Regions from separate parts of the Colwellia sp. Bg11-12 genome, predicted to be linked through region 2. Evidence: riboswitches for the same ligand, from Rfam matches in the RefSeq annotation. Region 2 holds a riboswitch; the other holds the start of a gene.
What was found. Region 2 has a riboswitch for thiamine pyrophosphate ahead of thiC (phosphomethylpyrimidine synthase ThiC). Riboswitches for the same ligand answer to the same signal wherever they lie in the genome.
Positions count from the first base shown of each region.

Region 1: another riboswitch for thiamine pyrophosphate. It lies ahead of H4J39_RS15275 (TonB-dependent receptor); the one in region 2 lies ahead of thiC (phosphomethylpyrimidine synthase ThiC).

Region 1 covers NZ_JACGUZ010000078.1:77,885-94,919, forward strand. Annotated here, with positions in the region: gene H4J39_RS15225 (ATP-binding protein) at 8-3,274, opposite strand; gene hutG (N-formylglutamate deformylase) at 3,629-4,420, shown strand; gene H4J39_RS15235 (formimidoylglutamate deiminase) at 4,435-5,796, shown strand; gene H4J39_RS15240 (hypothetical protein) at 5,885-6,241, opposite strand; gene ccoG (cytochrome c oxidase accessory protein CcoG) at 6,376-7,809, shown strand; gene H4J39_RS15250 (serine/threonine protein kinase) at 7,809-8,786, shown strand; gene H4J39_RS15255 (thiol:disulfide interchange protein DsbA/DsbL) at 8,835-9,467, shown strand; gene H4J39_RS15260 (TVP38/TMEM64 family protein) at 9,497-10,165, opposite strand; gene H4J39_RS15265 (SHOCT domain-containing protein) at 10,166-12,277, opposite strand; gene H4J39_RS15270 (single-stranded DNA-binding protein) at 12,324-12,974, opposite strand; TPP riboswitch at 13,093-13,211, shown strand; gene H4J39_RS15275 (TonB-dependent receptor) at 13,301-15,451, shown strand; gene H4J39_RS15280 (hypothetical protein) at 15,682-15,948, shown strand; gene pnuC (nicotinamide riboside transporter PnuC) at 15,948-16,619, shown strand; gene H4J39_RS15290 (phosphotransferase) at 16,636-17,035, shown strand, end outside.
Region 2 covers NZ_JACGUZ010000059.1:203,530-220,564, forward strand. Annotated here, with positions in the region: gene H4J39_RS06845 (PqiB family protein) at 1-313, shown strand, start outside; gene H4J39_RS06850 (DUF418 domain-containing protein) at 504-2,039, shown strand; gene thiE (thiamine phosphate synthase) at 2,051-3,580, opposite strand; gene H4J39_RS06860 (thiazole synthase) at 3,585-4,394, opposite strand; gene thiS (sulfur carrier protein ThiS) at 4,397-4,609, opposite strand; gene thiO (glycine oxidase ThiO) at 4,631-5,821, opposite strand; gene thiC (phosphomethylpyrimidine synthase ThiC) at 5,828-7,792, opposite strand; TPP riboswitch at 7,898-8,020, opposite strand; gene H4J39_RS06880 (M1 family metallopeptidase) at 8,195-9,871, shown strand; gene H4J39_RS06885 (outer membrane beta-barrel protein) at 9,955-10,515, opposite strand; gene H4J39_RS06890 (tetratricopeptide repeat protein) at 10,671-11,612, shown strand; gene H4J39_RS06895 (S-(hydroxymethyl)glutathione dehydrogenase/class III alcohol dehydrogenase) at 11,955-13,103, shown strand; gene fghA (S-formylglutathione hydrolase) at 13,125-13,973, shown strand; gene H4J39_RS06905 (HutD family protein) at 13,970-14,542, shown strand; gene H4J39_RS06910 (S10 family peptidase) at 14,706-16,211, shown strand; gene H4J39_RS06915 (DUF4252 domain-containing protein) at 16,283-16,873, opposite strand; gene H4J39_RS06920 (DUF4252 domain-containing protein) at 16,884-17,035, opposite strand, start outside.

The sequences.
Region 1 (17,035 bases), on a different contig from region 2:
AACAGGCTTATCGCGATGCCGATAATAACCAGCAACTAATTTCTTCAGTAAGAATATCTAGTTGCAAACAAAGCTGTGTAGCAGATACTTTTATATCGTCACTACTTTCTGCTTTTGCTTGTTTACTGATATTATTTATTGTTTTGGATATTTCATTATGGGCAAAGTATCGAGTACTCCCCTTTAGTTTATGAGCAAGTGCCTGTATATATTTATGATCAGGTTTTTGGATTGCACTTAACCATTGTTGTTTTTCTTTTTGCCAAGAGGCAATAAAAAGTTGGCCAACATTTTTACTCAACTCAATATCGTGTTCATTATTTTTTAGTAGCATATCTAAGTCAAAGAGGGTGAAATTCTGTTGCGTTAATTTCTGTTTCTGCTGTCTTTTCAATAACTGCCGATAGGCATTGTTAAGTTTATTCGTGATCTCTTCTTGTGGGCAAGGCTTCGCCATGTAGTCATCAAACCCGGCAGCGCTGCACTTTTCTGCCGCACCACTTAACGCATCAGCAGTAACGGCAATTAGCCAAAGAGGACGGTTTTGAATATTTTTCGTCAGTGTTTGAGCAAGTTCAAAGCCATCAATATTAGGCATGTGACAGTCAGAAATTATAATGTCATAAGCTTCTTTTTCATGTAAATCTAAAGCTTCCTTACCGTCGTAAGCAATATCAGCCTTAATATTTAGTCGTTCAAGTTGGGCACTGAGCACTTTAACATTGACTAAGTTATCTTCAGCAATAAGTATACGGAGGCCTTTAAAGCGATCATCGTCAGCAGCATTAACTAAACGAGTATTGCTACGGCGGTTATCAGTTGTACTCTCTAAATTTGATTGCTTTAATTTTAAAGTAAAATGGAAGGAGCTACCTTGCTTAATAGTTGAGTCAATTTTAATTTCGCTGCCCATAGCGGTAATTATTTCTTGGCAAATACTTAACCCTAACCCGGTACCACCATACTTTCGCGTGATGTCATCATCGGCTTGAATAAAAGGGGTAAATAAAAAGTTTAGTTTGTTTGCTGCTATTCCCATACCAGTATCTTTAACATCAAAATAAAGCGTGTCATAGGTGTTGTTATTAATGATCTCACTTTTAAGTAAAGAGACAATTAGGTCAATTTGTCCTTTTTCGGTGAATTTAACGGCATTACTGAGCAAGTTATTAAGCACTTGTGTGAAACGAGTAGGGTCGGTCAAATAGCAATGGGTTATTTTACTGTCTATTTGTAAGTTAATATCTAGCGCTTTATATTGTTCTATGTGATTAAAGCCACTAATAATATTTTTACACAGTAAATGAAAATTTACGGGTACAGACTCTAAAGTAAGCTTACCTGCGTCCATTTTTGAAAAGTCGAGTACGTCATTTAATAAAGCTAATAAATTGGTTGCTGAACCTTGCAACGTTTCAAGTAAATCACTCTGTTCTTTATTTAAAGAGGTAAACGCGAGCGCTTCTGCCATGCCTAAAACGCCGTTCATCGGGGTTCTAATTTCGTGACTCATACGAGCAAGAAAAGTTATTTTGGCTTGAGCTGATTTTTCTGCTTCTGTTTTTGCTGATTCAGCAATCGCCAAGGCATGTTCAATTTTTTCTTGTGCAAGTTTTCTTAGCCTGAGTTGACGGTAATAAATCCAAAAAATAATGAGACCAAAAAGCATAATCGCCGCAAATAAATAACTGACGTTCCGATAAGCATTAGCAATTTGCTTATCGGCATTATTATTATGGAAAGCTGACTGACTCCATTTAGCATAAAGTCGCTCATAGTCTGTTGCAGAGATACTTTTGACGGTGCGATTGAGTAAGCTGATAACCTCATCATGGCCAAGCTTACTTGCAAAAGAGAATTGAGCACTATCGTTAAATTTTATTAAGGGTTGGCTTGTTAAATTTGATAAGCGATTTTCTTTAATTAAATAGGAGGAGATCAGTGACCCTCCTATAAATACATCAGACTCGCCCAATGATACCGAAGAAATAGCCTCGATCATCGAGTCGAAATAATTAATATTGGCAAAAGGTAGTTTTTCTTTTATTAATTTTGTGACATTAAAGTCATTGACCACGGCAATCTTCTGGTTAGCAATGCCACTTATTCCGTCTATTATAGTGTCATTATGACGGTACACCATACTATAGTTGGCCTTCAGGTAAGGTGTTGAAAAGTGTAGTTTTTCTTTTCTTTCTTTATTCTGTTCCACGAGGGGAAGCACATTGATTTTTTGTTGTTCTAAATAGGCGAAAACTTGTTCTATATTATTTAAATAAACCGGTTTGTAGACAATCCCCGTTCGCGCTGTTGAAATATTAAATAAATCAATAGTAAAACCTCTCTCAGTAATATGATTAAAGTTTTTAGTAATAATGTAGGGAGGAAAACCATTGGCAAGAACAGAAAAATAGAGTTGATTATGGTCAATAATAAAATCTTTTTCAGCAAAAGATAAATGAGTGAAATAACGACCAAACGTTAAGGATATATCTCCTTGATTTAATTCTAAATATTTATTACTCCATAACTCAGCTTGCTGTTGACTCACCGAGCGAATGCTATTGTTAATTTCATGCATTAGCATTCTATCGTTTTTGTTGACCGCAAAACGAAAGTAAATTTCAGGGACTTCATCCTTCGTTATATGAAAAGCACCACTGATATTATATTCGTTTAATTTTTCATTAAGTAACCAAGGTTCTGTTGAATATAAAGCATCATACTTTTGATAATTACCCAGTAATTTGTCAATATCTTGATAATAATAACGATCGATATGTTCGCTAAGAAAACCCAGCGTTGATTGCTCTTTGGAATATATCCCGATTTGCATACCATCACTTTTATTACTTTGGATGCGACGGAAAACTCTTTGTTTCCACTTAGCGTAAGGAATACTGAAAAATATGTTCGACTGCTCTTTTTGGTATCGGGTCATGGCAATAATATCGATACTATTATTTGCTAGCGATTCATAAGCCTTATCTGTTGACATATAGCTAAACGAAATTTCACGTTGATTATCTATCGCCCAAATTTGCCAGTACTCTTTGAGAAAATTGACGAGTAGTTGGAATTTTTCTCCAGAGGCTTCATTAATTGATGATCTGTCGGGTAGGGCTATCTTAAGAGGGGAATTGTTTCTATTGGGTGATTGTTCTGCATAAACACCGCATGTGATTAATAAAATACTGCAAAATAAAGTACGTTTAAGCCAACAAATTGGGTACCTAAAAATGCGCTGTAAGTTACTTATAGTGTCATCATTCATTGTTTGATTTTTAGGTCTACATGAGAGAGTAAAAGTTAATTTTTATAAAATACACTCTATGCTATAAGTCGCTAACCAGCAAATCTATTTAGCAATATTAACGAGAAACCGCCTGAAAAAATATACGTTATAAGTCACTATCGTTATCTTAAAATTTAATCAAGGTTATACTTTTATGTGTAAATAATAGGGATAGTACAATGAGCTAATGACGGGAAAATTTATTAAAAGGTACGATAATTAAAGCCGTAAAGGCTCTTTCTCGCTACCCGCATAGAACAATAAATTTGCTTGCGATAGCAACAGCATGATAAATTAGTCTGCACAAGTTGTATATACAATTAAAGGGTTAAAATGTCTGACACCTATACGTTGATAAAAGGTCGTATTCCGTTACTTATTAGTATGCCACATAATGGTGAAAATTTACCTAGCGACATTGCTGATAAAATGACAGAGCAAGGTAAAAAAGTGGCTGATACAGACTGGCATAAAGACAAACTTTATGCTTTTGCTCAAGCGCTAGGTGCTTATATTATTATGCCAAAGTATAGCCGTTATGTTATTGACCTTAATCGAGACCCTAAAGGTGTTGATTTGTATCCAGGAGCTAATAGCACTGAACTTTGTCCGACCACTTCTTTTGATCTTGAACCACTTTATCTTGATGGACAAACACCTAATAAAGCTGAAATATCTCATCGAATAAGTACGTATTGGCAGCCCTATCATCAAGCCTTGAAAACGACATTAACTGATATTCAAACAAAATTTGGTCAAGCTGTTTTACTTGAAGCACATTCTATTTTATCAAAAGTGCCTCGATTTTTTGAAGGGCAATTACCCGATTTTAATTTTGGCACGGCTGATGGTACGAGTTGCGCGCCTGAATTAATAATGGCACTGCAAAAACTTGATTATTCACCTTACTCAATGGTCACTAACGGGCGGTTTAAAGGGGGATTTATTACCCGTGAATATGGTCAGCCAGAAAATAACATTCATGCGGTGCAGCTAGAATTATCGCAACGTACTTATATGAGTGAGCCTAGCCCTGAATATAACGAAGCGTTGGCAAATGACGTTATTCCTAAGCTTGAGCAATTAGTAAAAACATTGATTGAATTTTCGCAACAAAAAAATTAGCACAGGTATTATTGATGAAGTTATTTGCAGAACGTATTTTACTCAGCAGCGGTTGGAAAACACAACAAACACTGACAATAGAAAACGGGGTGATCACGGCAATCGCATCGGGGTATATTGATGGCGCTGAAAAAATAGGTGTTGTTATTCCCGGTATGGTTAATTGTCATTCTCATGCCTTTCAGCGTGCTTTTGCAGGCTTTAGTGAGCAGGGTAGCGAAGGTCAAGATAGTTTCTGGACATGGCGTAACGTTATGTACAAATTTATTGACCAACTAACCGTAGATGATGCCGAAATAATTGCCACCCAGCTCTACATTGAAATGCTTAAAATGGGATATACCCGAGTAGCCGAGTTTCATTATTTACATCATCAAATAAATGGTGATAACCACAACGAACTTGCAGAAATGGCAAAAGCTATTTTTAAGGCGAGTCAACAATCGGGGATTGGCTTAACGTTATTACCTGTACTTTATCGGTTTAGTGGCTTTGGCCCATTACCCGCAACTGATGGGCAAAAACGTTTTATTAATTCAGTTGAACAGTTCAATCAACTGGTCAGTGATTGCTTTACCTTAAGTGCTGAGTATCAAAATACCAATGTTGGCATTGCACCACATTCGTTAAGAGCGGTTGACAAGCCTTCGTTAGAACGAGCGGTAAAACATGTACGAGGTTTAGACAATAAAGCCCCTGTGCATATTCATATTGCTGAGCAGCAAAAAGAAGTGGACGATTGTTTAGCACATTATGGTCAACGTCCGGTGGAATGGTTATTAAATAATGCATCATTAGACCAACAATGGTGCTTAATTCATGCCACGCATATCAACGAGCAAGAACGCCAAGGTATTATTGCCAGTAAAGCTATTGCAGGGATTTGCCCAACCACTGAAGCAAATTTGGGGGATGGTATTTTTCCTACCACTGAATTTTTAGCTGAACAAGGCACCTTAGCGATAGGATCTGATAGCCATATTTCAGTTAATCCCGTGGAAGAATTGCGCTGGCTAGAATATGCTCAACGATTAATTAAACAGCAACGTGCCATTTTGGCAACAGAAAATGAACCCTCAGTGGGTCGTAATTTGTGGCAAAAAGCAGCGTTAGGCGGCGCGCAAAGTACCAACAGTAATACGGGGGAATTGGCGGTAGGGAAACAAGCTGATTTGCTGGTACTTAACGCAAAAAAAGTGGCTTTATTTGCACATCATGACCAACATTTATTAGACAGTATGATCTTTGCGAGCCAGCAGAACATGGTTGACGACGTTATGGTGAATGGCCACTGGGTGATTAAAGCGGGAGCACATCACTTAGAGCAAAAATCAGAACAAGCATTTTCTAGGTTGTTAGCAAGCCTTTCTGCTTAGTACACATAGAGCTATTGAGAATCGATATTTGTTTTAGTTTCTCGGTAGCGCGGTTTTCCCGTCAATAAATAATAATTGCTTTATGGGTTTATAGCAGCGAACTATAACGCGAAATAGTTTGGCAAACTTTCTTTTGATTTTCATGATGAAGATGAGGGCTTTGCTGATTAGCGTTACAGTAGTCGATAAAAAATGCTTTTACTGATTTTCTATCGGTGGTTATTTTTTTTAAAAAAACCTGTTCTTCACTGCTAAAGCCAGCAAGTTCGCTTTTTAAATCGGTATAAATTTTATCTGCTTTTAATCTCACACTCGTATCAGTCGCTTCTGAAAATCTATCGATAATCATTGTTTTCTTTTCTGTAAACCAGTCTTCTAGCTCTGGTTGTGGGTAAAAGTGTAAAAATAATGCAGTTGCAACGATTAAGATCAATAAATTTTTCATAAATTTTCATATAATTGAATGGTTATATAAGAATAATCAATTTTTGGCTTATTCACTAATTTAAATTATTTTATAACGTATTGTTCGCTAAATATCGTTATAATCTCGGTGCTCTCGTATATCAAGGATTTATCGTGAAATCAGAAGACAAGAACAAAAAAACATCGGTACAAATTCCCGTTAAAAACATTCAGATACATCAACCTAATAAGGTAGAAACCTACCAGCCACGTGACCAAATTTATGTGCGTAAGGTTAGTGGTGTCTTTCAATTGCTTAGGCAAAGAATGAACTTTGTTTTTTTAGCCCTTTTTGCGTTACTGCCTTGGTTACAATATAACGATCATCAAGCCATTTTATTTGATATTTCCGAGCAACGTTTTACTTTGTGGGGGTTAACGTTATGGCCGCAAGACTTAACACTACTCGCTTGGCTTTGTATTCTTAGTGCCTTTTTATTGTTTTTCATCACCACCTTTTTAGGGCGTGTCTGGTGTGGGTACCTATGTCCTCAAACCGTTTGGACCTTTATTTTTATCTGGTTTGAAGAAAAAATTGAAGGTACCGCTAATCAACGTAAAAAACTCGATAGCCGTGAACTTGATTTTGACAAATTCTGGCGCAAAGCATTGAAGCACACCTGCTGGCTATTTTTCTCTCTGTTAACAGCATTAACCTTTGCGGGTTATTTTGCACCAGTAGATGAAGTTTTTATTGATTTTTTCACTTTTCAGGCCTCGTTTACTTTAGCCGCGGTTGTGTGGTTTTTTACCTTTTGTACCTATGGAAATGCTGGTTGGATGCGAGAAATCATGTGTTTACATATGTGTCCTTATGCGCGTTTTCAATCAGCGATGTTTGATAAAGATACCTTAACAGTTTCATATGACTTTAATCGTGGTGAAGACCGTGGCGCGCGCTCTCGCAAGATAGAGCACGCATCGTTAGACATCGGTGATTGTATTGATTGCAACCTTTGTGTGCAGGTTTGTCCAACAGGTATAGATATTCGTAACGGCTTACAGTATGAATGTATTAACTGTGGCGCGTGTATCGATGCCTGTGACGATGTTATGGAAAAAATGAATTACCCGAAAGGGCTAATACGTTACACCACCGAACATGAATTACAAGGCAAAAAAGTTCACTTTATCCGTTCAAAATTAGTAGGATATGCAATTGTTTTAACAGTGATGACTAGCTTACTTGTTTTAGAAATTGTTAATAGAGTCCCTGTTACCATGGATATTATTCGTGACAGAAATGAGTTAGCTAAAGAAAAATTTAACGGTGACATAGAAAATGTTTACACCTTAAAAATATTAAACAAATCACAAACCGACAACGTTTATCGCTTGTCAGTAAAAGGTATTGCAAATACTAAATGGCATGGCGAACAAGAAGTTATGGTAAAAGCTGCGGGTGTCTATACCTTGCCGATGAGCCTTTCTGTTGACCCTTATGAATTAAAAGAGTACATGACCGATATTTCATTTGTTATTGAACTGGTTTCAGAGGAAGATGACGTTTCTCTAGAACACGAAAGTAGGTTTTTTAATAAACGCTAATGTCTGTATTTGATTTTACTACACTGTCACCCGACTTAATTTTAGATGGCCTGGAAAGCACAGGCCTCTTTGTTGATAGTGGCTTGCTTGCCTTAAATAGTTATGAAAATCGTGTGTATCAATTTCATGATGATGATAAGAAAAAATATGTTACTAAATTTTATCGGCCACAACGCTGGACCGAAGCTGAACTAAGAGAAGAACATAGTTTTGCTTTTGAATTAGCCAAGCAAGAATTACCGTTAGTGGCGCCATTAAAAATTGGAGGGGAGTCACTTTTCTCTTATGAAGGCTTCAATTTTGCTATCTACCCTTGCCGTGGTGGTCGTATATTTGAAGTTGACAATTTAGATCAGCTTGAATGGATGGGACGATTTTTAGGACGCATTCATGCAGTCGCGGCAACAAAACGTTTTAAGCATCGCCCAACTTTTAATAAGCAAGAAATGCTTTTTCAGGCAACAGATATCATAAAAGATTCTGGTTTCGTCCCCCATTACTTGAGCAAAGCTTTTTTTACTATTTTAGAGCAAGTTGTTGATATAGCCGCCGAGCAATATCAACCCAGTAACGAAATACGTTTGCATGGTGATTGTCATGCGGGTAATATTTTGTGGACGGACAATGGCCCACACTTTGTCGATTTAGATGATTGTCGCATGGGGCCAGCGATTCAAGACTTATGGATGATGCTTTCTGGCGACCGCCAACAGCGATTGTTACAGCTTGATACGATGCTATCTGGGTACGAAGAGTTTTATTCATTTGAACCCAAGCAACTTATTTTGATAGAATCATTACGTACCATGCGAGTTGTTAATTATATGGCCTGGTTATGTAAGCGTTGGCAAGATCCAGCGTTCCCACATAACTTTCCATGGTTTAATACGGATAAATATTGGGAACAGCAAATTCTGATGCTTAAAGAGCAAGTGTCTGCGCTTCAACAGCCCCCATTAAGTTTATTACCTGCATAATTATTAATAATAAAAAGTGCAAAATTTATCATAGAGGAAAAAGATTAAATGAAAAAATTATTAAGTTTATTTGTCATGCTCTTGTTGCCATTAATGGCATCTGCAGCAAATTATCAAGAAGGTACGCACTATACCGTTGTTAGCGAACAAGTGACGAAAAAACCTGAAGTGCGTGAATTCTTTTCATTTTATTGCCCGCATTGTTTTCGTTTTGAACCTTTTATGGCTAGCGTAAAAAAACAATTACCAGCAGGAGTTAACTTCGAATTTAATCATGTGGATTTCTTACGTGGTGCTTCACCGGTGATGCAGCAAATGTTAAGTAAAGCGGTAGTCGTTGCTGAAGAGCTAGGTATGGAAAGAAAGCTCATGGGTGCACTTTTTAATTATATTCATGTACAACGTGCTGTTTTTACCTCTGAAAAAGATATTCGTAATGTTTTTGTATTAAATGGCGCTGACGGCGAGAAATTTGATAAATTAATGAAAAGCTTTGGTGTGAACAGCAAAGTTAAACAAATGAAGAAAAAACAAGACTATTATGCGAAAAGTGGCGGTTTAACTGGCGTTCCTGCGGTTATTGTTAATGGTCGTTATAAAATTGATAATGCCGGTTTAGACAAAGAAAATTTTGAAGCCGACTACAATAATTTAGTTAAGCATTTACTTACCCTTGATTAACTAATCGATATTAGTGTGATAATTAGGAGCTAAACAGCTCCTTTTTTTTTGGCTGTTTTTTCTTTTTTATAAAGTAAATAGCCAAAAATTAACGCGACAACGAGTAAGCATAAACTCAATAATATTTGTTGATTTTGACCCACTTTAATACCTGCACCCAGTAATGAAAATATTAACATTTGTGGGATAAAGCCAACGCAAGTCCCTGTAACATAAGGGATGACTTTTATGTTGGCAATGCCTGCTAGTATGTTAGTTAAAAAGTTAGAGCCCGCTGGCAGTAAACGAATAATTAATGCTTTGCTAAAAGTGTGCGTTGAAAAGAAAACAGATACGCGGTTAAGTTTTTCAGGGTAGGTGTCTAGCACTCTTTGTCTAAAAAAAGTTTTTGCGACCAATAACGTTAATATACAACCGAGTGTTGCCGCTAAAGTAGCGACTAGCGCACCATAAAAGATACCCAATATATAGCCACAAGAAAAAGCCGCAACTTGCCGAGGTAAACCTATGCTGGTGAGTAAGGCTAATACGGTTAATAAGGTCAGTGCCCCCAGTGGTCCTTGAGGAATGAATTGATCAATTAGAGGTTGTAGGTTGTTACTTTGCAGTGCATCTAAAGAAAAAAGCACACTAAAAAGAATGGCAATACCTATCAATGTTGTGATCAAAAATAGTGTTTTAGTGCGTCTGTTTAGCATTTATTTATTATCTGTGATGTCTGATAAGATCTTAGCTTTAGCTAAACTAAACTCTTCTTCATTGAGAAAGCCTTTTTGTTTTAAGTCGGCAAGCCTATCTAAACTATTAATTAATTCAGAGTCATGGATAGTGATATTGTGTAATTCTTCTGCTGATTTATGTTCTTTAACCGATTCTATTTCTTTGTTAATAACGCGATGTTGTTCTACTTTTACCAATGCCTTTATTATGGGAGGCTCAAATACAGCCGCTTTTATTTTACGCTTTTGTGTCGCCTGCGGGTTTAATTGTTTCGCGATAAACCAACTCCAATCAATCAATGACTCTAAAGTGTCAAAGTATTTTGCCTTAGTTAGACGATGGTTGCCCTTGCGTAGATATAAACAGATGACATATTCTTTAGTGTTTAAATCTGTCAGGTAAAGCTGAACCTCTCGGATTTCATCATTAATAAGTTTATGTTGATGAGCTTTTGTGAAATTGAGGCGTAATTGGTTTTCTCGCTGTTCGTTGTAGCCATGGTCATTATCTTTATTGATGGTACTGACAATATTATCATTAATAGAAATTTCACTCTTAACAATGTCAGCAATAGCAAGTTGGCTATCTACTTCAGACTGATGACGTTTGTAAAATAATAGGGTCGTTTGCGAGCTATCTAATTCAAACCGAGCAAACTGACTGCTTAATTTCGCTTTTACAGCATTGCTTTTCGGTCGTAATCGATAAAATACCACGGCTACTACTGAGATAAATAATATTAATAAGAGATTGCCGTAAGCATTACTGTTTACTGTGTCTGCTTGCTCATCATGCTCTTCTTGTTCAACTCTGGCCTCAATATTACTGTCTTTATCAATTACCAATGTACTCGGTTGAATGGATAATAATCGCTTGTTGGCATAATCTAGTAGTAAAGGTTCGCCGGCATGATCTAAGAGCAGTGAAACTTTATTTGCTGGGGAAAGCTCATCTTTGTTAAAAGACCCAATAGCTTGTCCCGAAAATTCTTCCTTAATCTCACCATTTTTTATCGTGGTATTAAATTGAGCAAGTTGCCAATTCTTTGCATTATTAGCAAGGTATAAAATATTGCCAACAGAGTTTTTTAGCGATCTGCCATAATATGGAAAAATACTTTCATTGCCCCATTGGTTAGGCTTAAGTGTAAAAACGAGTTTCTTTTGATAAGAATCTCGCCAATCAGCCCCTTTTTCTGCAACAGCGACTTGGTGAACACCCTCGTAGGTATGTTCTATGAGCAATGCGCCATAATGTTGCTTCGACCACGAAAAAGAATTGATATTTTGAGCCCCTAAAATAAAAATCTCATTGTTAATACTATTTGTTTTCATGAAAGGGTTACTGCTTGGCGTTCTATAATTTCTGAGACCAAATTTTGTAGGGTTAATACGTAAAACAACACCAGAATATAAAGTGCTTGTATTAGCATTCGATTTTTTTTGTACACTGTCTGATAGGGCAATATGCATTAAGCCGTAGTCTTCGTGCCATACTTTATTATAAGGATTAAAAGCAATTTTCTGGATATGATGGGTAAGGCTAGGAACCGCAATTCTGATGACTTCTCTGCGTTGCTTTTTGTCTATAGGCACAGGGGCTGAACTATCGTATTGCCATTGGGTGACCACCGCGTCAAATGGCAATGTTACTGGATCCTCTAACAGAGTTAAGCGTGCAACATTATTATTTGTTTTCTTGGGTTCAATATGAGCTGTAAAAAAGGTTTGGTAACCGGGTTTATCTGCTAACGAAAAGCTTGGATGTAAGGTGAAAGCGGTTAACTTTACTTGTGCTAGGTTATTTTGGTTGCTTAAGGGTAAGCGAGATAAAGAAAGTAATTTGGCACCGCTGAGTAAAGATAACTCGCCCTTTTCATCTGCAAGTAAATATTGATTTTTATCTTTTCTTCCATGGGGTAATGGAGTTAATGTTATTTTATTTTTCGTACTAAGTGTGGGTAATTTCGCTAAAATCTCAAGATTATATTCTTCTGCAACGGTTGTTAATACATTTAATAAACAGTAAATAACGAGTACCGTTGAAAGTGCAGGCTTAACTATCTTTTTTATATAAGAAAGAATTTCCATATCGCGTCAACAATCCCATATTTATAAAAATTATAGTGAATGAATGTTAATGTTTCAATAAAACGACTTGGTGAGAATCAATAAACTGTGATTTTTTACTATCGTTAAGGTAGCTTAATCTGCCATCAACAACTAGCTGGTCACCGAGCTCTGCTTTATCTTTAATATAATGCGCTTGTTTACCCCAGATATGCACTGAACGTTCGATAGAGATATTTTGGGTTTGCTGAGTTATAGGGGAATACACTAAATTATTTACCGTTAAGTTAAGCGCAACTAACTCTTTATTATTCTCGGTGAGTACTAAATTAATTTCACTGCTAATTTCCCCACTCATATGCACTTGGTTAATTGATTGTGCGTAACCTTTAGCGAATGTTTGTGCATAAGTGGCGTGTAATATTTCACGATTAGCTTTTTTACTATTGAGTAAATAGCCTTGCACTAAAATAACATCGCCTTTTTGTGAGTGACATAGCGAACGATCAACAATATCGCCAATCACTTTAACTGTATGGTAACTCGTCCATTCTTTAAATTGATTGCTGGCTTTATCAAACCATTTACTATGAGTCGCCAAGACGAGTTCAGCTACGGCAACTACAGGGTTTGCTTGATAACGAATGTCAGGTTTAGCAACTAAATTACCTAATAAGGTTACTGAACATAAATGATTTTGGCTTAGATGATTTGTCATGGCAATTTAATAAAAAAAACTATAATGCTAATTTACTGAAAATCATCATATTAAGCAAATACATGGTCATGAATAATGACAATTTCCTGTACATTGGTAAAAAAATTGTTAGTATGCCGAACAAACCAAGGGGTGCAATATAAAGTGGTTGTTAATACGCTTCTATATTGCTGAGAATTTTTACCCTTAATACCTGAAACGGATAATGCCGGCGTAGGAATGGTTAATACTTTAAATACTTGTCGTAAACACTTAATGTAAGTGCTTACTTGCGTTGTATTGTTGTATTGCTCTCTTTTGCTTGCATGCCAAAAAAAGAGCGCTGTATGAACCTAATAAAATCTCCTTTAGCCATTGCCTTAGCACTTTCCCTAAATTTACCTGTTGCTTATGCAACTGATGACACAGACGTACTCGAAAAAATCACCGTAAAGGGTGATTATCGCGAAATCAATGTTCAAAATACGCCTTCGTCTTTATCTATTTTGACTCAAGAGGACATTGCACTTCGTAATGCCCAAAATTTAGAAGAACTTGTTGGCGGAATTGCTAATGTCAATTATTCAAGTGGCTCTCAACGCGCCCGCTACTATCAAATTAGGGGTATTGGCGAGCGTAGCCAATTTCAAGAACCTATTAATGCTTCGGTCGGTTTAGTTGTTGACGATATTGATTTCTCAGGCATAGGCAGTATTGCTTCTACGTTTGATATTGCACAAGTAGAATTGTTTCGTGGCCCACAAGGCACCCGGTTTGGCGCCACAGCGTTAGCTGGTTTGGTTTATATGTCGACTAATGCACCAAGCGATGAGTTTGAATCAGCCGTACGCTTTAGTGCAGGTAACTATAATAGTGTCGGCGCAGGGCTTGTACTTTCTGGTCCTGCCAGTGAAAAAGTAAATTACCGTTTTTCAGCGGAGCAATATAAAAGTGACGGCTTTATTGAAAATACTTATCTAGAAAAAGACGATACCAATAATCGTGATGAAACATCTTTACGTGGCAAGTTAGCGATTACAGCAAGTGAACATTTAACGATTGATTTAGCTGTGCTGTACTTTGATTTTGACAATGGCTACGACGCGTTTTCACTCGACAACAACAGAACGTCTTTTTCAAACCAGCCTGGTTTTGATCAGCAAGAAACTATAGCAATGAGTGCAAAATTTACCTATTCAGGCATCAAAGGGTTTGATGTGGTGTCTACTCTTAGTCATGCAAATTCGGACTTAGCCTATGGTTATGATGAAGATTGGGCTTATGGTGAATATGAATGGATCGCTGATGATTGGGACAACGGTATTTATAATCCTGATCCTTGTATTACACCAACGGGTTGTTTAGCTGAAGTGGATGGTTATTCTTCAACAGATCATTACCTACGTGACAAAAAGAACAGTACCGCTGAACTTCGCTTTGTTTCTCAACCTGATGCTAATATTTTTGCGAATACAACTTCGTGGGTTGCCGGTATTTACGTCAAACAAGAAGAAGAAGACCTGCAGCGCCAATACACTTATTTAGCCAGTGACTTTTCATCAAGCTATAACGCTGACACTTTTGCTGTTTTTACACAATTTGATACGCAGTTAAATGAAAAATTTAGACTAACTACGGGTTTACGAATTGAACGTCGTAGCAGTGACTATAATAATTCCGACGCGATTGATAACTCGCCTGACGATAATATGGTCGGTGGTAAAGTCGTACTCTCTTACCAAGTTGATGAAAGTTCTATGATGTATGCCTCAGCTAACCGTGGTTACAAAGCTGGTAGCGTTAATTCAAGTGGTACATTATCTGAAGACCTACGTAGCTTTGAGCCTGAATATTTGTGGAATTATGAGCTAGGCTATAAGGCAAACTTTTTTGATGATAGTGCTTATGTACGTGCCGCTGTTTTTTATATGGACAGAGACGATATTCAAATAAGTAGTTACCACCTTAAAGAACGCCAAGATGGTAGTTCAGAGTTTATTAGTTACTGGGACAATGCCGCGCAAGGTTATAACCAAGGTATTGAAATTGAAGCCGCCTGGAATGTTACAGACAACCTAGAGATATATGGTGGCTTAGGTTTACTTGATACTGAATTTAGTGGCTATGTTTATAAAAATGGTGATAGAGAAACAGGTCGCGATCAAGCACATGCGCCAAACCATCAATTTAACTTTGGATTGAACTACTTTATTAATGACCAATGGCAATTCAACTTAGCTGTAGATGGTAAAGACGAGTTCTATTTTTCTGACAGTCATGATGAAAAATCTGACTCGGTGGCATTGTTACAGGGATCAATTCGTTATTTAGCACAAAATTGGCAAGTGAAATTATGGGCGCGTAATATACTTGATAAAGAATACCAAACGCGTGGTTTTTACTTTGGTAATGACCCACGCGATGGTTATGCCGATAAAGCTTATTATCAGTTTGGTGAACCCGCGGTATTTGGTTTAACGTTTGATTATAACTTTTAAAGCTAAGCGCTCCTCAGCTAATACGCGGTCATCCTGAATTGATATGCCACCATGTTGAAGTAATATGCCGTCATGCTGAATTTATTTCAGTATCTGTATTCGAGACTTAAAGTAATGAGATCCTGAAACAACTTCAGGATGACGGGTTTCTGGTTCAGGATGACGGTTTTTGTTTAGGATCACGCAGTTTTTGTTCACTGTAAAAAAGTGGCATACCATTAGGAAATAATATGAAAATATCGATAGAAATTAGTTTGTATCCACTAGCAGAAGAGCAGTTTAAAACTGAGATTTGGGCATTTATAAAGCGTCTACGTAATGTCGATGGTTTAAATGTGATCACTAACGGTATGAGCACACAAGTTTTTGGTGATTACGATTTAGCGACTCGCCATGTTATGGCAGAAATTAAACATGTTCATCAAACTTTAAATGCGGCGGTGTTTGTTTGTAAGTTTATTGGTGGTGATCGTTCAGAAGTAGAAGCTGAAAGCTAATGATTGATTCGCTACAAAGCACTCTTAATTATTTTTATGGTTTACCCTTGTGGGAACTCTTAGCGGTTATTTCTGCTTTGTTTTATGTCGTACTTGCAGCAAAAGAAAATATTTGGTGCTGGCCTGCTGCGTTAGTCAGTACTGTTATTTATACCGTTATTTTTTATGATGTCTATTTATGGATGGATGCGGTACTTCAGGTTTATTATCTCGTAATGGCTATTTTTGGATGGTATTGCTGGCGTAAAATTTCGCCGTCTGCCAATCATGGCGTTAACCGCAATGCACATTCATCGACGCTTGAGATTCAAAGCTGGCCATTAATTTTTCACACTAAAATTATATTATTACTAACAGCCTGTTCTTTGGCTATTGGTTGGTTAATGGACAACTACACACCAACAGATTTTCCTTATCTAGATTCTGCTACTACAGTTTTTGCTGTATTCGCTACCTATTTAGTGACTAAAAAAGTATTAGAAAATTGGCTCTACTGGATAGTAATTGATCTTGTCTCTATTTATCTTTACATCGAAAAAGACTTACAACCAACGGTTGTGTTATTTTGTTTATATGTGGTCATTGCGATTGTTGGTTATGTGATGTGGTTGGGTAAATACCAAAAAAATAATCATCAATCAAATGGTAATATTGCGTCTGCGACAGAATAGTTAGGTGACAACGTTAATGAATCAAAGCATTGACAATATTTCTCAAGAAATTAAAGCCTTACCTTGTTTTGCCAAGGGCCAGTATAAAATTACGCCGTTGGCTGGCGGTGAAAGTCATGAGTGCTTTAGCGTTATTTCTACTGTAAATTCTATTGAAACAGATTATTTTGTTAAATCGCTCGCTAACCATAAAGAAACCGCCATGGCTGAAATTGCGAGTAACTTGCTGGCAGCCGAAGCTGGTTTGGCACCGGCAATAATTTATCATTCACCCTTATGGTTGGTGTGTCAGTTTATCGTGGGCGATTCACTCGCTCATTACTTTGCTGAAAACTTTACCCGTTTACCCATCAACAAAATTATCATTGCGATGAACTTGATGGCCAAAACACATCAATTAAAATTGCCCCTAAATC
Region 2 (17,035 bases):
TGACCTCTCGCCTACGGCTGATACCGTTAATATTTATATTAATATTTTTGACCGTTATATGCCGCTGGTTAGTAAACAAAGCCAATTTTGGAATACCAGTGGTGTTCGTATTGATGCAGGTGTTTTTTCGGGGCTCAATATAGATGCAGAATCTATAGAAACACTTCTCGCGGGCGGAATTGCTTTTGCGACACCAGAGGTCGGCGTAAACAAAACCTTTCAGTCAGCAGAGCAAGGACAATTATTCAAATTAGCTCCAAATGTTGATGAAAATTGGCAGACATGGCAGCCTAAAATTAAATTATCTCAATAAATGGAGGAAGCAGCTCTCTATTTTTGAGAATCCGCTAAATGTGGTCTAAAAGCATACTTTTTATAGAATTATTAATCACTATTTGCATAAGCTACACACAATTCGTTACAGATCAATAGGTAACGAATTGGCATAACTCATGCTATTAATTGAATATGTTAACTGATAATAATAATTAAGTGAAAACACAATGGAAAATGACCTCGCCCCTGTAAATAAGCAGCTATCCCCTTTAATAAACTCTGATCGCATTCAAGTGATGGACCTACTTCGTGGTTTTGCCTTAATTGGTATTATTATGATGAATATTGAATGGTTTAATCGCCCCGTTAGCGCCTTAATGAGTTTCGATTACAGTTTAACGAGATTTGATTGGGCGGCAAGTTGGTTAGTTAAAGTGTTCGTTGAAGGTAAATTCTACAAGCTTTTTTCTATACTTTTTGGGATGGGTTTTGCCATTATGCTTATCAGAGCACAAGCAGCAGAACGTAAGTTTGGCGCATGGTTTACTCGAAGAATGCTGGCATTGTTCGTCTTTGGATTAGCGCATCTCATCTTCCTATGGGGGGGTGATATTATTCACGACTACGCAGTAGGAGGTTTGTTTTTATTAGGTTTTGTTTTACTTTTACGCACCAAAAAATTAGCGCGATTTAATAAACCAGAAACATTTGCAAAAGTGGGTTTCTCCCTATTGCTTCTGCCGCTAGTGGTTTCAATGTTTGGTGCTCTTTACTTTGGTGTGACGCGAGACAACACGGTAATTACTGAAGAGTGGCAACAAAAAATATCGATTAATCAACAGGTCGATTTATTGATGCAACAAGAAAAAGATAAACCTAATGATATAACGGTAGATGATAAAAATTTTGTTGAAGAGGACGCTATCTCGTCGGAAGAAATTGTCAATGAAGAAAGTATTAAAGAAGATGTTATCGAAGAAAAAGAAGTAGATGAAGACAGTATGAGTGATGAAGAGCTTATCGCTTATAAAGCTCAACAACGCGTCGAAAGTAAGCTTAAACGTGAAAAACGCTTAGCCAAAGAAACCATTGCCTTTACTGAAGGTAGTTACATTGAAGCTACTAAATATCGAGCACAAAGCGCCCTCAAAGCTTTAGGTAATACGCCTATGTTTGCCTTTTTTGTCTGCTTACCCCTTTTTATGGTCGGCTATTGGTTAGTGGCCAGTGGTAGAATGAAAAATCCTGAGCAACATGAAAGTTTCTTTAGTGTTATGTGCTGGGGTGGCTTAAGTATTGGGCTTTTATTAAGTATTGCGGGAACTTTTATTAGCTTACACCCTGTAACAAAAACAGCGATTGAAATTCAAGCGGGAGGACAAACGATTTTTTACTACGGGCAATTTGTTTTATGTGCAGGCTATATTGGCATGTTTGTAAAACTCGCTAGTAAAGCTTGGTTTATAAAGTGCTTTTCTTGGTTAGCGCCACTAGGAAAAATGGCATTAACCAATTACATCACGCATTCAATTATTTTAACCAGCATCTTTTATGGCTATGCCGGCGGTATGTTTGGCCAAATAGCGCGCGGACAGCAAATGTTGATTGTTGTTGCAGTTATTTTCGCTCAAGTTATCTTTTGTAGCTTCTGGTTGAAGTTCTTTAGATTTGGCCCACTAGAATGGCTATGGCGCTCTATTACTTATATGAAGCGTCAACCGTTATTATTAGAAAAACCGCTACCTACATCGGTATCTGTTTAGCTTTAAACGGATTAACGAAACGGCATAAAATGCTGAAATTGTTTAACTGCAATTTCAGCATTTTCACTTTCAGTAATTGCGGTAACGACAGCAATACCGTCAACGCCTGTTTGCCAAACTTGTTCTGCGTGTTGATGATTAATACCACCAATCGCCACCACGGGAATATCAGTGGCTAATTGTAGTATACACTTTAAGTTTTCGACCCCTTGTATTTGTCCTGTCATATTCTTGGTTTTTGTTGAAAATATAGCACCAATCGCTAAATAGGACGGTTTTAGTTGTTGCGCTAATAAAAACTCGTAACAACCATGTGTACTAATACCTAAACGCAAGCCTGCTTTTTGAATGGCTTTTAAATCAGCGTTTTGCAAGTCTTCTTGCCCAATATGTACACCGTAAGCACCATGCTTGATGGCTAGTTGCCAGTAATCATTGATAAACAAACGTGTTTTATATTGTTTACTCAGTGCTAGCGCTTCAATAATAATCTGTTCAAGTTCTTGCCCCGTTTTATCTTTTAAGCGCAGCTGTATAATTTCTAAACCCAAAGGTAATAATCGTTTTAACCAATAAATAGAATTAACAACCGGATAAAGTCCAAGGTTTTTTTCTTGTAGTTTTAATGAAAGAAAAGCTGGTAACGCTTGATGTACTTGCGCTAAATCAGAAGTAACCGTTGGGAAGTTAATTGCGTTATCTGGCCAATGCGTTTGCTCAAATGCGCCATAATAATTTGGCTTATTGATTTCATTGATCACTGATTGAGCAAAACCTTGATTGATAAAAGCTTTGGTTAACGTAAAAGCATCACGTAACAAATAGCCTTGTGCTAGAAAAACCGCTAAGGCGCTGGCAAAAGAGCAGCCACCGCCATGGCTGTAATGGGTATTTATTTTGGCTGACGTGAGTTGATAACTTATTGGAACCTCTTCAATATGATGTAAGCAATAATCGCGACTAATGTCTGGGTTAATTCCTGTTAAAGACTCAGTATGTCCGCCCTTTATTATTACGCTATTTACACCTAATTCAGCTATTTTTTTCGTCAATATATCAGGGGTAAAAGATGTCTGATTTGTCAATTGTTGAGCTTCGTTTATATTAGGGGTGATCACATCAACAAGCATGAGTAAATCGGTTAAGTCTTCACGCTGTAATGTAGATAAAGCACCGCCAACAGTGGCTTGTCCAACGGGGTCAAATACCACTTGTAAGGTTGGCACTTTAGTTTTAATCAAAGCTAGGGTAGTTGTAAGCCACTTAACTTGTGCACTATTGGCTATTAAACCTATTTTAATAACGCTGGGCGGTTTGTCATCAATGAGTATATTAACCTGTTGTTGAAGAATATTTATTTCAGTGGGGTTTACTGATAATAATTGTTCAGAATTTTGTACGGTATTAGCGGTGATCAAATGACAAACTTCAACCCCTAAAGCATGACCTGTTTTTATATCGGCGGCAATACCTGCGCCACCTGAGCAATCGCTGCCTGAAATTGTCCAGATGGTTGGTTTTTTGCTCATACTTGTCGACATAAAATTACCCTTGTTGATGCCAAAAAGGCGTTTCTAATGTTGGCGTACTTGGATGAGCAGTTTGTCGTTGCTGCATAATGCCCGCAATATAACCTTGCTCACCAGCAGTAACGGCTTGTGCGAAGGCTTTTGCCATGAGTACAGGGTTATCAGCTAACGCGACTGCTGAGTTTAACAATACACCGTCGTAGCCCATTTCCATGGCTAAACAAGCATCAGAAGGTTTACCAATACCGGCATCTAAAATGAGCGTAGCGTTCGGTAAACGCAAGCGGATTGTTTCCAAATTATACGGGTTCATCAAGCCTTTACCGGTACCTATTGGCGATGCCCAAGGCATGATCACCTGACAACCTAAATCATATAATCGCTGGCAAATAACTAAATCATCGGTGCAATAAGGTAGCACTTTAAATCCGTCATTTAAGAGCTGTTCAGTTGCGGTTAGTAGCTCTATGGGATCTGGCTGTAAATTATAGTCGTCACCGATGACCTCTAATTTAATCCAATCGGTTTGAAAAATTTCTCGACTCATTTTCGCGAGTGTTACCGCTTCTTTTGCGGTTTTACAGCCCGCGGTATTCGGTAATAAAAAACCTTGGGTTTCTTTTACGATGTCTTGAATATATTGCCAAATTTTTGCGCCCGATTGTTCCGCGGGGTTCTGCCGTTTTAATGAAAGGGTAACAATCTTTGACCCGCTGGCTAAAATGGCTTGTTTCATGATCTCAGGTGAAGGGTAAAGTGCACTACCAATCAATAACCTGCTCTGAACAGGTTGTCCGTAAATAATGAGTTCTTGTGAAAGTTTCATCATTAACCTCCCTGAATAGGAAAGAGTAAATCAATACTATCTCCCTGATTAACATGAGTATACTGATAATCTGTTTTGCCAATAAAGTTACCATTAAGCGCAACCGCGAAGCTTTGTTGGTGTTGCTCAGGCGTTAAATAGTGCTGTAATGCGATTATTATATTAGCGCTTTCGGTTGCTATCGTAATCGCTTGTCCGTTTATAAAAAATTTCATTTTAGCCGCTTTACTCTTTATTTATTGTTCTTTAGTTATGGGTAACAATTTATTATAAGGAGATTGTTGTATGTTGTTTTTTTCTAGAAAATGATCAACCGCAAATATTAACTGTTTTAACACGACGGGCGCGATAAGGAAGCCGTGACGAAATAAGCCATTAACTTGAATAAGGCGTTGATGCACAGATATTTTAGGTTGGTTATCACTAAATGCAGGCCTTAGCTGGCTTAGTTGTTGACGAATACTCGCTTCGGCAAAACCGGGATGAACGCTATAAGCAGCGCTGAGCAGTTCCATTGAAGAGCGCACGGTCATAGGTCCACAGTTTTCACTTTCAATTTCGGTTGCCCCCACCACATAAAAACCTTTGGTTTTAGGGGCAATATATAATTGATATCGAGGGTGCATTAACCGAATAGGTCTTGTTAAGTGAACGTCTGGCGCAAATAGCTGAAATAATTCACCACGTACACCCCGTAAATCTCTTAAGGGTGCCGCCTCTGCATTGCTTTCGTTGCTACGAGCACCAATACCACGGCAGTCAATCGCCAAATCACAAGCCAATACCTTTTTTGTTCCACTCTCTTGACCGCTATCAAGGTAGGTTACTAAGCAGTGAGAAGCTTGCTGTTCAACTTTAACCACAGGAGCATTTTCTAACCAAGTAAGCTGACTTTTATCTAACTGTTGTTGGAGGGCAATCAGCAATTTACGATTACCAATTTGTCCTTCTTCAGGTAAAAATACGCCTTGATTAAAACTACGTCCTAGTTCGGGCTCAAGCTCAATTATCTGCTGGCGATTAAGCTGTAGTAGTGGATGTTGTGGATAATTATTTTTGATATAACGCACAAAACGAAGGTAGTCACCTTGGTCTTGCTCATGGCTAACCATTAACGCCCCCGCTTGTTGAAAATAGGTATAAGCGTCTAATTCAGCCAAAATTTCAGGCCAAAGCTTTAACGACTCAAAGCCCATTTTAACAATATTAGGCTCGCTATGCATGGCTTCACCCAAGGGGGTTAATAAGCCTGCTGCCGCATAAGCGGCACTTTGGCGACCATCTTTGTTATCTTTATCAATCAAGGTCACATCATGCCCCTGATTAACCAAAGATAATGCGATTAAGCGACCCACTAACCCCGCGCCAATAACGACAATATTGGTGGAGGTTTGAAGAGGCGGCACTTTTTTATCAAAAAGAGTCATCGTTCACTACTTCGCCTGATGATAAATTTCACTACCCGTGGCTTTAAACTCAGCAGACTTTTCTGCCATACCTTGTTCTATATTCTCTGGCGTCGCATCTAAGACAATGACTTCGTCAAGCAGCTGTATTTCTATTTTATTGCTGGCTTCAAGACCCGCGGCATAATCGCGTACTTCTTGAGAAATTTTCATTGAACAGAATTTTGGGCCACACATTGAGCAAAAATGAGCCACTTTGCCAGACTCTTGTGGCAAAGTTTCATCATGGTAAGCTTTAGCTCTTTCTGGGTCTAAACCAATGTTGAATTGATCATACCAGCGAAACTCAAAGCGTGCTTTGCTCATCGCGTTATCACGTATTTGTGCACCCGGATGCCCTTTTGCTAAATCACCGGCATGGGCAGCAATTTTATAGGTCATTAAACCTTCTTTTACGTCTTCTTTATTGGGTAAGCCTAAATGTTCTTTGGGCGTTACATAACAAAGCATAGCGCAGCCATACCAACCAATATTAGCAGCGCCAATACCTGAGGTAATGTGGTCATAACCGGGAGCAATATCGGTGGTTAATGGTCCTAATGTATAGAAAGGAGCTTCACCACAATGTTTAAGTTGTTCTTCCATGTTCGCTTTAATCATATGAAGGGGTACATGACCAGGGCCTTCAATAATGGTTTGAACATCGTGCTGCCAAGCAATTTTGGTTAATTCGCCTAAGGTATGTAATTCTGCAAATTGTGCTTCATCGTTAGCATCAGCTACTGAACCCGGGCGTAAACCATCACCTAATGAAAACGAAACATCGTACTGCTTTAAAATTTCACAGATATCTTCAAAATGGGTATAGAGAAAATTTTCTTTGTGGTGTGCTAAACACCATTTCGCCATAATTGAACCACCACGCGAGACGATACCTGTCACGCGTTTAGCCGTCATGGGTACATAACGTAATAATACGCCAGCATGAATAGTAAAGTAATCAACACCTTGCTCAGCCTGTTCGATAAGGGTATCGCGGAAGATTTCCCAAGTTAAGTCTTCAGCGACACCATTTACTTTTTCTAGTGCCTGATAGATAGGTACAGTGCCAATCGGTACGGGCGAGTTACGCATGATCCATTCACGGGTTTCATGAATATTTCTACCCGTTGATAAATCCATTACGGTGTCTGCGCCCCATTTGGTTGACCAAACCAGTTTTTCTACTTCTTCTTCAATAGAAGAGGTGACCGCAGAATTACCGATATTCGCGTTAACTTTAATTAAAAAATTACGGCCAATAATCATCGGCTCACATTCTGGATGGTTGATGTTTACCGGGATAATTGCACGACCACGCGCTACTTCTTCACGGACAAATTCAGGGGTGATTTGTTCAGGAATACTGGCACCAAAAGACTGACCTTTATGCTGCAACAACAACAATGTCTTGTCTTTAACTTCTTCTCGTTTCAAGTTTTCACGTATTGCAATATATTCCATTTCTGGCGTGATAATTCCTTGGCGAGCATAGTGCATTTGGGTAACATTTTTACCTTTTTTCGCTACACGCATTTTAGGTAAATGTTCAAAACGAATAGCGTCAACACCATCATCAGTTAAACGTTGCTGTGCATAGGTAGAACTGTTTGCTGTTAAGAATTCAACATCACCACGATTATCAATCCAGCTTTCACGCAGGCGAGGAATACCTTTGTGAACATCTACCTCAACGTTTTCATCGGTATAAAATCCAGAGGTGTCATATACACAAAGTGGTTCATTCTTTTCATAAGTCGGCTGGTCTTTATTACCGGCCAATAAAGTATCAGACAAGGTGATTTCGCGCATACCCACCTTGATATCGTGAATTTTACCTTTTACATAGACTTTTTTAGAATTAGGGAATGACTGATCTGAAACGTTTTTTAAAAAAGCTTCAGCTTGCTCGCGACGTTCTCTGCGAGTGATTTTGTTAGCTGGTTTGGTCATTATGCTGCCTTTTAATAAGTTACATTTTGTTATAAATGCAGTAAAAAAAAGACGAAGTGTAGAGTGAGGAAAAAATAAAACGGTTTAGGTATTAATGCTTTAACCGCTATATTTTACCTTGTTCCCTTACGCAGATATTAATCTGATCAGGTTCTACGGATCCCGCTTTCGCGATCTCAGCTTTGAATATTTCTTTTAGAAATAATCTCAGCACTCCGACAAGTAATTGTGGTGATTCTATCGTATTAGTTTCAAAATACGCAATCTTAATGTTGTATTTGGTTATAATTAATTTTTAGATAACGATGTGAGCCGTTAATAGTTCTTACCCTTTTTAGGGTTCACAATTTATATTACACAATGCTAGTATATTGTATAAAAGAGAGTGTTAGGACAATCACAATGATAAAAAAACGGATAACGATTTCACTTGCCAGCTTAGTTTGCGCTATGGTTTTTGCTGGGCATGTTAGTGCGAGTAATTGGCAACAAGAAAGTGGCAAGATAACGCATCAAGAACAATTACGTGGTTCAATAACACCAGAAAGAATCTGGTGGGATCTAACGCATTATCATCTTAATGTAAAAGTTGACCCTGAAACTAAGCTTTTTTCAGGTAAAAACACCATGACTTATATGGTGTTAGCTCAAGGAGAACGTTTACAAATAGAGCTACAAGCGCCAATGAAGCTTGAGAAAGTGCACCAAAATGGTAAAGCGCTTAAAGTAGAGCAAGATGGCTATTCTTATTTTATCACCCCAGCCAGTAAGCAAGAAATAGGCTCAGAGCAGAAGATAACTATGTACTTCTCTGGACAGCCCGTTACTGCAAAACGTGCCCCATGGGATGGCGGAATTACTTGGGAAAAAGACAGTAATGGCCTTGATTTTATTGCAACTTCTAATCAAGGTATTGGGTCGAGTATTTGGTGGCCAAATAAAGATCATCCTAGTGACGAACCTGATAATGGTGTGTTAATCAGTGTTGAAGTGCCTGAACATTTAATGGATGTTTCTAACGGGCGGTTAATCAAAACAGAACATAATAAAGCAGCGAAAACAAAAACATATCATTGGCAGGTTGTTAACCCAATCAATAACTATGGCGTAAATATTAATATTGGCGATTATGTTCATTTTGGTGAAAAGCATCAAGGTGAAAAAGGTCAGCTTGATATGGATTATTATGTTTTACGTGAAAACTTAGCCAAAGCTAAAAAGCAATTTAAAGAAGCCAAGCGCACTATTGAAGCTTTTGAGCATTGGTTCGGCCCTTACCCATTTTATGAAGACAGTTATAAATTGGTAGAAGCCCCTTATTTAGGTATGGAACACCAAAGTTCAGTGACTTATGGCAACGGTTATCAAAATGGCTATCTAGGGCGTGATCGCTCCAGTGCAGGCCCTGGCTTGTTATTCGATTTTATTATTGTGCACGAATCAGGGCACGAGTGGTTTGCCAATAATATTACCAATAAAGATGTGGCGGATATGTGGATCCATGAGAGCTTTACGAGCTATTCAGAAAGCCTATTCTTAGAATATCATTTTACTCAAGCGCAAGCCTTTGAATATATTCGTGGTCAACGGCTGAACATTGGTAATCAATCACCAATTATTGGGGAATATAATGCCAATCGTGGTGGTTCTGGTGATATGTATGATAAAGGTGGCAATATGTTGCATACCATTCGCCAAGTGATCAACGATGATAAAAAATGGCGTGAAATATTACGAGGTTTAGGTAACGTTTTTTATCATCAAACAGTGACTACCCAAGATATTGAAAGCTACATCAGCACGCAATCTGGCATAGACTTTAGTCAGGTTTTTGACCAATATTTACGTGATATTCGTATTCCAACCTTTGAGTATTTTGTTAAAGATAAAGTGATGAAAATTCGTTGGGGCAATGTTATTAAAGATTTTGACATGCCAGTTCGAGTTACTATTGCAGGTAAAGAACGTTGGTTGTCGCCAACAACTCGTTGGACTGCTGTTGAGATAGATGAGGAAAATCCAAGCATCACCGTTGATGCTAACTTCTATATTTCGACATTCAATGTTCTAGGTAGTTAGTTTTATAGTTTTTAATCTAATATTTAACACTGAAAAAGGAGAACGGTGAGTTCTCCTTTTTAATTAGTAGAGAGTAAACTTAATTAAAATGCGTATTTGAAACCAACAGAAAGTAAGTCAGTCTCATCATAATTTTCATATGATGCTTCAACACTGATCTTTTTATTTAATTGGTAACCAACACCAGCGCCAACACCAAACTCCCATGAATCATCGGAATCTGATTCGCCACTGTAGCTTACTTTACCCTTTAAATTTGCATAAGAAGGCACAACATAAACGTATGCACCGTTACTGAAGTCGTATTGACCACGAAGAGATAACGCAATAAAACGTTCTATTTCGAATTTTATATCACTACTGATCACTCTAGAATTTCCTGTGTACCCATCTTGGTAACTCCAAGTTTCTGTTAGCGTGTCATCACCAATACCCGTCCCGATTCGAAATTCAGGCATAAAGAAGTAATCTTTTCCTGAATTTTCAATTTTATAAGCAACTGAACCATAGATAATATTTAATGAAAGGTCGTCACCGTCAGTGCTATCAGAAAAATTAGCAAAACCTGCCCCTGTTTGCCAATTAGCGGAAGCCGTTAAAGAAAGAGATAACAAGGTGAGAGCAAGAGCTGTGTGTTTAAACATTATAAATCCTTTATTTTTTATTTGGGTTAACCTTAAGTTAAGTTAGGGTTAAATTTTCGCGGGAGAGCTTAACACCAAGATATTTTTTGTTCAATAATCTTTAATAAACACTTAAGTTACTTGGAAATTAACAATATCCGTGGCAATATTTAACAATGAGAAAACAATTTTATATTTCCCATAAGCGCTATTCAATGCAACGTACGGCAATATTATTGTTGGTACTATGCTTATCCGTCACTAAAGTTTATGCGATTAAAAGTGAAAGCATAGACAAACTATGTCAGCGCTCTCCCGCAGAATGTCTCGAACAAGTAGATTTTGAATTAAAAAGCGTACAACAGAAAAGTCGTCTTTGGCTTCGCTTAATGCAGTTTAAACTCACATCGCTATTTATTTTACAACACAGTGACGAGCTATATAAAGAAACCAAACGCCTAATAAACGATGAAGATTTACCTACTCCTTTTCAGGTTACTCTTTATATGTATTATGCAAAATCTCTTCTTGGTCGCGGAGATCTAAAAGAAGGTAAGCGCTATATTTATAAAGCGAAAGCACAGTTAGCGATAATGAATGGGGCATATCCATCTCCTATTAAGTTAATAGAAATAGCTAATTTACAAATGTTTATTGGTGAATTACCTGAAGCTTACGCGTCACTTAACGCCTTGAAAGATAAATATCAACACAGTAATAATCCACATTTTATGATGGAACTATACGGTCATTTAGGACACGTTGCGAAAAAGCTTGGGTATGATGATGAAGCCTTAGAGCATTGGAATACCGCTGTTCCTTGGAGCTATAAATATGGCAATGAACAACAAATAGCGGTTGTACACTTTAATTTAGCGCAAGTGCAGCAAGAGGCACAGCAGTATTCATTAGCCGAAAAAAATTATGCCTCGGCTATCAAGTATGCAGAAATAGCTATTGATTTAGTAAAGGCTGCTCATGCTCAATTATATTTAGCTGAAGTAAAGTTAATTATGGGGAAGAAAGAACAAGCAGAAGAGTTATTATTAGCTATTGATGAAAAGCTTCTTGTTTCAAGTTATCTTTTAAAGTTCAATGAGCTTAAAAGCCAACGGTAAATACTTTAACCGCTTACACTAGTTTTTATACGTTAATGACTGAACAATAAAGATTGTTACTATTATCTGTAGAAAATCCCCTGATATCGTATGTCAACGCCAGCACTTTGATCCCCTTTCCTTTCTTGAATACGACGCGTACTTCCCTTTAAACGTTAACGCGAGGCCGCTTTTTTTGCCAAAAAGGTTAATACACTACTATTGTTAATGGCTAAATTTTTCATTGTTGTATGGCAAGCTATCAATAGGCTTAAAAAATGACTTTTATGCATTTCAATAGGCTATTATTCCAGATATTTATCCACTATCATTGTTGTAAAGAAAGCAATCAGGACAACTTACATGTCAGCACCTACGCAAAAACCTAACACGATCAAATCTAAAGCCGCCATAGCTTGGGGGCCAAATCAGCCATTAACCATTGAAGAAGTCGACGTAGAGCTACCTAAAAAAGGTGAAGTTCTCGTTAAAATTATCGCTTCAGGCGTTTGTCATACCGATGCTTTTACACTTTCAGGCGAAGACCCAGAAGGAATATTTCCCGTGATTTTAGGTCATGAAGGTGGCGGAATTGTTGAACAAATAGGCGAGGGAGTAACCAGCGTTGCGGTTGGTGATCATGTCATCCCTTTATACACGCCAGAATGTGGCGAATGTAAGTTTTGTAAATCAGGTAAAACGAATCTTTGTCAAAAAATTCGCGAGACCCAAGGTAAAGGTTTAATGCCTGACGGTACTTCTCGATTTTCATTAAACGGCACCGTTATTTTTCACTATATGGGTTGCTCAACGTTTTCTGAATATACCGTTTTACCGGAAATATCTTTAGCAAAAGTTAACCCCAAAGCGCCACTTGAAGAAGTGTGTTTATTAGGCTGTGGCGTTACAACAGGTATGGGCGCGGTAATGAATACTGCAAAAGTAGAAGTAGGCGATACGGTCGCTATTTTTGGTTTAGGCGGTATTGGGCTTTCAGCAGTTATTGGCGCTGCTATGGCGAAAGCGAGCCGTATTATTGCTATTGATATTAATGAAAGTAAATTTGAATTAGCCAAAAAATTAGGCGCAACTGATTGCATTAACCCAAAAGATTACGACAAACCCATTCAAGACGTTATTGTTGAATTAACCGATGGTGGCGTTGACTATTCTTTTGAATGTATCGGTAACGTTAATGTTATGCGCTCAGCCTTAGAGTGTTGTCATAAAGGTTGGGGCGAATCTATTATTATTGGTGTTGCTGGCGCAGGACAAGAAATTTCAACTCGACCATTTCAGTTGGTTACTGGTCGGGTATGGCGTGGTACTGCCTTTGGTGGTGTAAAAGGTCGCAGTGAGTTACCCGAGTATGTTGAACGTTATCTCGCGGGTGAATTTGCTTTAAACGATTTTATTACCCATACCATGTCATTAGAAAAAATTAATGAAGCCTTTGAATTAATGCACGAAGGTAAGAGTATTCGTAGTGTTATTCATTTTAATCATTCATAAGCACCTAAAAGGTTGAAAATCATGTTAGAAAAAATTAGCAGTAATAAAATGTTTGCTGGCGTACAAGCACACTTTCAACATGATGCAGAAAGCTTGAAGTGTAAAATGCGTTTTGCTATTTATTTACCAGAATGTGCAAGCAAGAGCTCACCGGTACCGGTTTTGTATTGGCTTTCAGGACTTACCTGTACAGATGAAAATTTTGTACAAAAAGCAGGTGGTCAGCGCATGGCATCAATACTTGGCATTGCCATTGTTTGTCCTGATACCAGCCCGCGCGGCGATGATGTTGCCGATGATGAAAATCAAGCTTACGATTTAGGGCTAGGTGCGGGGTTTTATATTAACGCAACAGAAAAACCGTGGTCTAGCCATTATCAAATGTATGATTATATTGTTGATGAATTGCCAAAATTAATTGAAGCTAACTTCCCTGTATCAAGTAAAAAATCTATCAGTGGTCATTCAATGGGGGGGCATGGGGCACTAACCATCGCTCTTAAAAACCCAGATTTATATTGTTCAGTATCAGCTTTTAGCCCTATTGCCAATCCAGTAAATTGCGCCTGGGGACAAAAAGCGTTTAGTGCTTATTTGGGCAGTGATCAAACGTTATGGCAGCAACACGATGCTAGTCTTTTAATGAAAGCAAGTACGCACCATATACCGGCCTTGGTTGACCAAGGTTTAGACGATGATTTTTTGAAAGAACAACTTCATCCCGAATCATTAATTTCAGCGGCGCTAAGTAATAACTATCCACTGATACTTAACCAGCATCAAGGTTATGACCATAGCTACTTTTTTATTGCGAGCTTTATTGAAAATCACTTATGTTTTCATGCACAACATCTGGAAAAATCGCAATGATCACGGTGCTTTCTCCGCAACAATTCAAGACTATTCCATGGAAAAACGGTCAAGGAGAAACGATTGAATTAGCCATTAACGCTGGCGGTAAATTAGATGATTTCATCTGGCGCTTAAGTATGGCAACGGTTGTTGAAGACGGTGTTTTTTCAGACTTTTCAGGTTATCAGCGTAACCTTATTCTTATTGAAGGTAATGGCATTAATTTACAGCACGATAACCGTAAAATTGATCAGCTGGATAATATCCTCGATGTCGCCAATTTTGATGGGGGTTGTCGAACCGTTGGAAATTTACCGGCTGGCGAAATTACCGACTTTAATATTATTACAGATAAAGAAAAGTGCTCGGCCGTTGTGGAAACCTTGCTAGCTCGACAAACAGTTGAACTTAAAGCTGCAGACTTATGCTTTGTTTACAGTTTGTCGGGTGCATTTCAGTTAACGTCATACCAAAACCACCAAATAATAAAGGCAGGGCATTTATTGAAATTGAATACCCTTAAAACAGGGGAAATGACGATTACAGGACAAAAGCTGATCGTGGTTTACTTAACACTAAATACCTAGGGTAAATTTAGTTACAACAGGTGTTTATCGCTGAAAAAGGCTATTTAAACTTTTATTTCAGCGGTAACATCTTTTCTGTTTTACAGTATGAGTATCTTAATAAAAATCTACTACACAGGACCTTAAAGTGAAAGCACTCTATTTAGTCAACGTATTGGCCTTATTGCTCATATTCTCACCGTTAGTCAATGCTGATAGTACGAGCGACAATACACGAAAATTATCTATCGACGAAAGCTCAACCACAAAACATAGTACCAAGGTTAATGGTAAAAAATTCGACTACACCGCCACTACTGGTACTCAGCCTGTTTGGGACAGTGAAGGTAACCCAACTGCTAGTTTATTTTATACCTATTACCAACGCAGCGATGTTAAGAATAAAAGCGCACGACCTTTACTCATTTCTTTTAACGGTGGCCCCGGTTCAGCATCGGTTTGGATGCATGTTGCCTACACCGGACCACGTGTTTTAAATGTTGATGACGAAGGATATCCATTGCAGCCTTACGGTGTTAAGAGCAATGACTATTCAATTTTAGATGTTGCCGACATTGTTTTTGTTAATCCGGTAAATACCGGCTATTCACGAGTTTTACCTGACAAAGAGGGTAAAATGCCTTCAAAAGACCAGCAAAAGTCGATGTTTTTTGGTGTTAATGCCGACATTAAATACTTAGCTGATTGGGTAAATACTTTTGTGACCCGAAACGACCGCTGGCGTTCACCAAAATATTTAATCGGAGAAAGTTATGGCACAACGCGGGTTTCAGGCTTAGCGTTAGAGCTACAATCACGACAGTGGATGTATTTAAATGGCGTTATTTTGGTGTCACCTACTGATATTGGTATTAAGCGTGACGGTCCAGTAAAAGCGGCAAATCGCCTACCTTATTTTGCGGCGGCGGCTTGGTATCACAAAGCGTTAAAGAGTGAATTACAACAAAAAGATTTACTGGATATTCTACCAGAAGTTGAAAAGTTCACTATCGATCAATACATACCCGCACTTGCTAAAGGTGGCTTTATTAGCCAACAAGAAAAACAGGCGATTGCAGAAAAAGTGGCATACTACTCAGGGCTTTCGGTCACTGAAGTATTACGCAGTAATTTAGATATTAGCGCTTCATATTTTTGGAAAGAATTATTACGTGACCGCGAGCAAACAATAGGACGTTTAGATTCTCGCTATTTAGGTATTGATGAAAAAGTAACGGGTTCACGACCTGATTATAATGCAGAGCTAACATCATGGTTACACAGTTTCACGCCAGCCATTAATTACTATTTACGTGAAGAATTAAACTATAAAACAGACATTAAATATAATATGTTTGGTGATGTACATCCTTGGGATCGCAGCAATAATAATACTGGTAAGAACTTGCGTTTAGCGATGGCACAGAACCCTTATTTAAATGTCATGATACAGTCAGGCTACTACGATGGTGCGACTAATTATTTTGATGCTAAGTATACGATGTGGCAGTTAGATCAAAGTGGAAAAATGAAAGATCGTTTGTCTTTTAAAGGCTACCGTAGTGGTCACATGATGTACCTTCGCTATGAAGACTTAAAAGCGTCTAATGATGATATTCGTCAATTCATTAAAGCGTCTTTACCTCAAACTAAACAAGCGGCTAAATATAATGCGGCTGCGCCAAAGTAAATCGTAAATAAGTGAAGTAGTAATATCTGCCGATTAAGTTTTAATCTATGACCTAATCGGCAGCGTTATTATTATATTTTTTCTACTGCGACTTCTTCAGAGGTCTTTGTGGAGTTGGTTTTTTTATAAACTTGCTCCATAATCGGTTCAAAAGAGTTCGGATGAATGTTACCAATAATATTGACAAAAAGAGCTTCATCTTCTGAAAGTAACAGTACAACTAAACCATCAATCACTTCCCCATTTGACTTAATAAACATAAGTGAATAATCACCTTGCTCATCGCCTTTAACGCGAGCAATAGGTTGCCAACCGTCTGCACGTAAATTGGCTTGTGTCTCATCAAAATTCTCTATAAAGAGCTGACTATTTTCTTCAACTTTATAAACACTAATACGAACACCGTCTACGTCATTGAGCAAAGCATCAATTTCAGGATCTTTATCGGCATCAATAACCCAACGAGCGGTACCGATAGCTAAGGGTCCTAAAGACAAATTTAATTCGCTGTCGGCTTGCCACCAATAAGGTGATTCAATATCTGCATAGCCCGCATGGCTATGTAGGCCTCCTGCCGTAATGCCACAGCCCGTTAATAATAAGCTAGTGGTAATGGCTAATATTAATGTGACCTTTCTTAATAAAATAGTAGATAGTTTCATGGGGTGCTCGCTATTTTAAGTCAATATCGATGTTAAGTGATTTGGTTACTTTATTAATTTGCGCCGGGTCTATTTCGCCAACAATATTAATAAATACCGCTTCTCTTGCTTCTCGTGAATCACTGTTATTTACAACCATCACCATTAAGCCGTCCATAACAT